3 regions of the Stutzerimonas balearica DSM 6083 genome follow, and region 2 is predicted to be linked to each of the others. Evidence: predicted binding sites of a transcription regulator. Region 2 holds the regulator's gene; each other region holds the start of a gene.
The links. Region 2 encodes sigma-54, which starts transcription at its own class of promoters, with help from an activator protein. Its sites were predicted from a motif close to ANTGGCATNNANNTTGCTNT; they were not measured.
Positions count from the first base shown of each region.

Region 1: a site for sigma-54 is predicted at 1,330-1,349, ahead of glnA (type I glutamate--ammonia ligase). Genes of this name have one in related genera too.
Region 3: a site for sigma-54 is predicted at 1,265-1,284, ahead of flgB (flagellar basal body rod protein FlgB). Genes of this name have one in related genera too.

Region 1 is NZ_CP007511.1:368,214-370,478, forward strand. Features, by position in the region: gene glnA (type I glutamate--ammonia ligase) at 1-1,233, opposite strand, end outside; gene thiI (tRNA uracil 4-sulfurtransferase ThiI) at 1,578-2,265, shown strand, end outside.
Region 2 is NZ_CP007511.1:3,443,822-3,446,086, reverse strand. Features, by position in the region: gene hpf (ribosome hibernation-promoting factor, HPF/YfiA family) at 1-132, opposite strand, end outside; gene CL52_RS15945 (RNA polymerase factor sigma-54) at 212-1,717, opposite strand; gene lptB (LPS export ABC transporter ATP-binding protein) at 1,866-2,265, opposite strand, start outside.
Region 3 is NZ_CP007511.1:1,461,485-1,463,749, forward strand. Features, by position in the region: gene CL52_RS06710 (chemotaxis protein CheV) at 1-283, shown strand, start outside; gene cheR (protein-glutamate O-methyltransferase CheR) at 316-1,143, shown strand; gene flgB (flagellar basal body rod protein FlgB) at 1,317-1,721, shown strand; gene flgC (flagellar basal body rod protein FlgC) at 1,736-2,179, shown strand; gene flgD (flagellar hook assembly protein FlgD) at 2,195-2,265, shown strand, end outside.

The sequences.
Region 1 (2,265 bases), 1.3 Mb from region 2:
GCAGACCTGCGGGATGTTGGCCGCTTCTTCCGGCGGCAGGTCGTACAGGTTCTTGTCGGCGGCGTCGCCAGGGTGAATCTTGTTCTGGATGCCGTCCAGGCCGGCCATCAGCAGCGCGGCGAAGGCCAGGTAGGGGTTGGCCGACGGATCCGGGAAGCGCGCCTCGATGCGACGGCCCTTCGGGCTGGCGACATACGGGATGCGGATGGAGGCGGAACGGTTGCGGGCCGAGTAGGCCAGCATGACCGGAGCCTCGAAGCCCGGAACCAGACGCTTGTAGGAGTTGGTCGACGGGTTGGTCAGGGCGTTCAGCGCCTTGCCGTGCTTGATGATGCCGCCGATGAAGTACAGCGCGGTATCGGACAGGCCGGCATAGCCTTCGCCGGCGAAGGTGTTCTTGCCGTCTTTGGCGATGGACATGTGCACGTGCATGCCCGAGCCGTTGTCGCCGTACAGCGGCTTCGGCATGAAGGTCACGGTCTTGCCGTAGGCGGCGGCGACGTTCTGCACGCAATACTTCAGGGTCTGAACTTCGTCAGCCTTGGCCACCAGGGTGTTGAACTTCACGCCGATTTCGTTCTGCGCGCCGGCCACTTCGTGGTGGTGCACTTCGACGGCCTGGCCCATTTCTTCCAGGGCGTTGCACATGGCGGTACGGATCTCGTGATCCGGATCGGCCGGCGGAGTCGGCAGGTAGCCGCCCTTCACGCGGATGAAGTGGCCGCTGTTGCCCTGACGGCCGTCGAGGTCGGCGTCACTGCTCCAGGAAGCCTGTTCGGAGAAGATCTTGAACATCGAGCCAGACATGTCCGACTTGTACTTCACGGAGTCGAAGATGAAGAACTCGGGCTCCGGGCCGGCGAATACGGTGTCACCGATGCCGGTGGACTTGAGGTATTCCTCGGCGCGCTTGGCGATGGCGCGCGGGTCGCGCTCGTAGCCCTGCATGGTCGAAGGTTCGATGACGTCGCAGACCAGGATCAGGGTCGGCTCTTCGGTGAACGGATCGAGCACGGCGGTGCTGTCGTCCGGCAGCAGGATCATGTCGGAGGCTTCGATGCCCTTCCAGCCATCGATGGAAGACCCGTCGAACATCTTGCCGACTTCGAAGAAGTCGTCATCGGCGTCGCGGGCCGGCATGGTGATGTGATGCTGGCGGCCCTTGGGGTCGGTGAAGCGCAGATCAATCCACTTCACATCGTTATCTTTGATCAGTTGAAGCGACTTCGACATGGGTGTTCTCCAAGTGGTGGAAGCGTGACAGTAGCTTCCCTGTATCGAGGTTGAAGCCGGGTGGCGATGTTCCGCCAAGGCGACCTGCCTCACAAGAGAGCAAATTGCATGCCAGTGCTCCGAGTTGGGTCCGGTGCGCCCGCCGGCGCCGCCTGCGCCTCTGGCCCCCGGTCAGGGCAGCCTATCCATGCCATTGCTGTGCACGCTAATGGTGCGCCTCTGCAGTGCGCTGCCTCCTTTTGGTGCCTTGCGCCAGTGGTGCAGAAAACCGACTAAAGGTCTGGCCATTTCCGCTATACTCCGCGCCCCTCTTTTTCAGGCCTCGCCGGCCACGCGCTGCGTCCATGAAGCTGATCGTCAAGGTTTTCCCCGAAATCACCATCAAGAGCCCACCGGTGCGCAAGGGCTTCATTCGTCAGCTGACGAAAAACATCCGCGCCGTGCTCAAGGATCTGGACCCTGCGCTCCAGGTCGAGGGTGTGTGGGACAACATCGAGGTGGAGACTTCCGTCGGCGAGGCCAAGGCGCTGCGCGAGATGATCGAGCGGTTGCGCTGCATGCCAGGCATTGCGCATTTTCTCGAGGTCCACGAATACCCGCTGGGCGACCTGGACGACATCGTCGAAAAATGCCAGGCGCACTATGCCGAGCGCCTGCCGGGGCGCATCTTCGCCGTGCGCTGCAAGCGTGCCGGCAAGCATCCGTTCAGCTCGATGGACGTCGAGCGCCACGTCGGCAGCCAGTTGCGCCAGCGCTGCGGCGCCGCCGGCATCTCGCTGAAGGCGCCGGAAGTCGAAGTGCGCATGGAGATCCGCGACCAGCGCCTGTTCGTCGTGCATCAGCAGCATGACGGCATTGGCGGCTACCCGCTCGGCTCGCTGGAGCAGACGCTGGTGCTGATGTCCGGCGGTTTCGACTCCACTGTCGCGGCCTACCAGATGATGCGCCGCGGGCTGATGACCCACTTCTGCTTCTTCAACCTCGGCGGCCGCGCCCATGAACTGGGCGTGATGGAAGTGGCCCACTATCTAT
Region 2 (2,265 bases):
TTCAACCTGCAGGAACACCTGAACGCTGATGATGCGGTCGAAGTGGCGCGAAAGCCGCTCGAACTTCTCCTCGACATAGCTGCGCAGGGCATCAGTCACTTCCAGATGAAGACCGCTGATGTTGATTTGCATACTGCTTCTCCTTGTTGCTTTCCGCAGAAGAGGCAGACCTCGGTCTGCCATCCAAACCTTCCGAACCAGCCGTGTTCGTCTACAGTCGCTTTCGCTCACTTGACGGCGCGATGCCCAGTGATTCGCGATATTTCGCCACGGTACGACGCGCTACCTGAATGCCTTGTGCCTCCAGTAAACCAGCGATCTTGCTGTCGCTCAATGGCTTTTTCGGGTTTTCCGCGGCAACCAGTTTCTTGATGATCGCGCGGATCGCCGTCGACGAGCATTCGCCGCCTTCGGTTGTGCTTACGTGGCTGGAGAAAAAGTACTTGAGCTCGTAGATGCCGCGCGGCGTATGCATGTATTTCTGTGTCGTGACGCGCGAAATGGTCGACTCGTGCATGCCGACGGCTTCGGCGATGTCATGCAGGACCAGGGGCTTCATTGCCTCTTCGCCGTGCTCGAGAAAACCGCGCTGATGCTCGACGATCTGGGTCGCCACTTTCATCAGGGTCTCGTTGCGGCTCAGCAGGCTCTTGATGAACCAGCGCGCCTCCTGCAGCTGATTTCGCATGAACGTGTTGTCGGCGCTCGTATCGGCTCGCTTGACGAAGCCGGCGTACTGCGGATTGACGCGCAGGCGCGGCATGGCTTCCTGATTGAGCTCGACCAGCCAGCGGCCGTTGTGCTTGCGCACGATGACATCCGGGACGACATACTCCGGTTCGCTGGCTTCGATCTGCGAGCCGGGCCTGGGGTTGAGAGATTGCACGAGTTCGATGACCTGGCGCAGCTCGTCTTCCTTGAGCTTCATGCGACGCATTAGAGCGCTGTAGTCGCGGTTGCCGAGCACGTCGAGGTAGTCGCTGACCAGGCGTTGCGCTTCGGCAAGCCAGGCGGTGTTCGACGGCAGCTGGCGCAACTGCAGCAGCAGGCATTCGCGCAGATCGCGGGCCCCGATACCGGCAGGCTCGAACTGCTGTACGCGGTGCAGAACGACCTCGATCTCGTCCATCTCCACATCGAGTTCGGGGTCGATCGACGCGAGAATGTCTTCCAGGCTCTCTTCCAGATAACCCTGGTCGTTGATGCCGTCGATGATCGAGGTGGCGATCAGGCGATCGGTATCGCTCATCGGCGTGAGATTGAGCTGCCAGAGCAGGTGGGCCTGAAGGCTGAGGCCCGTCGGGGTGCGCGTGGTGAAATCCCACTCGTCATCGTCGCTGGCCGGCAGGCTGCTGGCGCTGGTCTGGTAGATATCTTCCCAGGCGGTATCGACAGGCAGCTCGCTGGGAATTCGCTCGCTCCATTCGTTATCGTCCAGGCTCTCGGCCGAGTGGCTGGTCTCTTCGTAGCGGCTGTCGAGAGCAGGCTGGTCGTTGTCTCCGGTGCTGCTCCCCGCTTCGCTGGCTTCGGCCATCGGGTCGGCGCCGTCGTAGTCGTCGCCGTCCTCCTCGCGCTCGAGCATCGGGTTAGAATCCAGGGCCTCCTGGATTTCCTGTTGCAGATCCAGCGTTGAAAGCTGGAGCAATCGAATGGCTTGTTGCAGCTGAGGCGTCATGGTCAGCTGCTGGCCCATCTTCAGGACTAGCGATGGTTTCATGGCAGAGGACTTCGAACCTTTGATGCCGGCGCTGGTGCGCCTGTTCCTAATCGCTGGCGCGCGTTGCGCCGCCGGGAAAGCAAATTATATGCCTACCTGCGAAGCCCTTGCCTAGGCCTGGTTGCCGTTTAAACCGTTAAAAAGGAGCTCACAGGCGGAATTCGTGGCCCAGATAGACTTCCTTGACCAACTGGTTGGCCAGAATCGTCTCGGCATCGCCTTCGGCGATCAGTCGGCCATCGTTGACGATGTAGGCCGTCTCGCAGATATCCAGGGTCTCGCGCACATTGTGATCGGTTATCAGCACGCCGATGCCCTTGGCCTTGAGATGGTGGATGATCTGCTTGATGTCGCCGACCGAAATCGGGTCCACGCCGGCAAAGGGTTCGTCAAGCAGGATGAACTTCGGCGACGTTGCCAGCGCGCGAGCGATTTCGACGCGTCGGCGTTCGCCGCCGGACAGGCTCATGCCGAGGCTGTCGCAGATGTGGCTGATATGAAATTCCTGCAGCAGCGCTTCGAGCGCCTGCTGGCGGCCGGCGCGGTCG
Region 3 (2,265 bases), 2.0 Mb from region 2:
CCTGAAGCGCATGGCTGACGAGGGGCGGGCTCCGGCAGATGAGTTTCTGATGCTGATCTCTGACATCGAAATGCCCGAGATGGACGGTTATACGCTGACCACCGAAATCCGCCGCGATCCACGCATGCAGAACATGCACGTACTGCTGCATACTTCGCTCTCCGGTGTCTTCAACCAGAACATGGTCAAGCGTGTTGGCGCAAACGACTTTCTGGCAAAGTTTCAGCCCGATGATCTCGCCGGGCGCGTCGTGGAACGAATCAGGCAGGCAGATGCAAACTGAGGCTGGGTCCTCGCATTCGACAGTGAGGCAATTTGGTGTCAGTTGATCAGGATTTCGAGCAGTTCCGAACGTTTCTGGAAAAGACCTGTGGGATTCTGCTTGGCAGCAACAAGCAGTATCTGGTCTCCAGTCGGCTCAACAAGCTCATGGAGCAGCAGGGTATCAAGAGCCTTGGTGAGTTGGTTCGAAAGATCCAGGCGACTCCGCGCTCGGGCTTGAAGGAGCAGGTGGTCGATGCCATGACGACCAACGAGACGCTCTGGTTTCGCGATACCTACCCCTTCGAAGTGCTCAAGAATCGTGTTTTCCCTGAGTTGGTGAAGTCAGGTGTCGGTCAGCGTCTGCGGATCTGGTCAGCCGCGTGTTCGTCCGGCCAGGAGCCCTATTCCATATCGATGACCGTTGATGAATACGAAAGGGCTGCGCCCAGTCAGCCGAAGCTGGGCGTGCAGATCGTTGCGACCGAGCTGTCGGGGGCTATGCTTGCGGCCAGCAAGGCGGCCGAATACGACACGCTGGCGATCGCGCGCGGGTTGTCGAGTGAGCGGCTCCAGCGCTACTTCGAGCCCAAGGGGCCGGGGCGTTGGGTGGTAAAGCCTGCTGTCCGGGCGCGTGTCGAGTTTCGCGTGCAGAATCTGCTCGACAGCTACGCAGCGCTCGGCAAGTTCGATATCGTCTTTTGTCGCAACGTACTCATCTACTTCTCGGCCGACGTCAAGAAAGACATCCTCAAGCGCATCCACGCCACGCTCAAGCCCGGCGGTTATCTGTTTCTGGGCGCTTCCGAAGCGCTGAATGGTCTGCCCGAGCTGTATCAGATGGTTCAGTGCAGCCCCGGTATCATCTACAAGGCCAAGTGACGGCAAAAAACCGTCACCTCTCGGTCGCTCGGCGGCAAGCAAGGCGGTAATCGCTTGCCGCTTTTGACGCTTCTTCCTACCAACTGAGCAGGCGACCCTTGAATAATCAAGGGCTTGCGCTTGTGGCATGGGCTTTGCTTTTGTCTCGTCAGCGAGTCAATGGAGGCAAGCCGATGAGCATCAGTTTCGACAAGGCTCTGGGCATACACGAGAAAGCCCTGGGGTTCCGTGCGCAGCGCGCAGAGGTCTTGGCCAACAACATCGCCAATGCCGATACGCCGAATTACAAGGCGCGCGACCTCGATTTCAAGACCGTACTTGCGCAGCAGGCTGCCCGCACGCAGGGCGGGTTCGGCGTCGAACGTACCAATGAGCGGCACATCGCCGCTGAAGGTATGGAGTTGGCCGACCCGGCCCTGCGCTTTCGGGTTCCGTCTCAACCTTCGCTGGATCAGAACACCGTCGATATGCAGATCGAGCAGTCCAACTACGCCCAGAATGCGATCGATTTCCAGGCCAGCTTCACCCTGCTCAATAGTAAATTCCGCGGGCTGATGAACGCCCTGCGCGGCGAATAACGGAGCGAACAACCATGTCACTGAGCAGCGTCTTCAACATTGCCGGAACCGGCATGAGCGCCCAGAGCACTCGCCTCAACACGATCTCCAGCAACATCGCCAACGCCGAGACGGTTTCGTCCAGCGTCGATCAGACCTACCGCGCGCGCCATCCAGTGTTCGCCACGATGCTGCAGCAGGCGGGCGGCGACAGCAGCGGTTCGTTGTTCGCCGAGCAGCAGCAGGCAGGCGTTGGCGTTCAGGTGCTCGGTGTTGTTGAAGATCAGGGCGAGCTTCAGGCGCGCTATGAGCCGAATCATCCGGCGGCCGACGACAAGGGCTACGTCTATTACCCGAACGTCAACGTCGTCGAGGAAATGGCAGACATGATTTCGGCAAGCCGGTCGTTTCAGACCAACGCTGAACTGATGAACACCGCCAAAACCATGTTGCAGAAAGTGTTGACCCTTGGTCAGTGATAGCGAGCGAAGACGATGACGACTACCAGTGGCGTGGGTGCCGGCAGCTCGGTGCTGGATCAATACCAGATCGGCAATGACCGCGA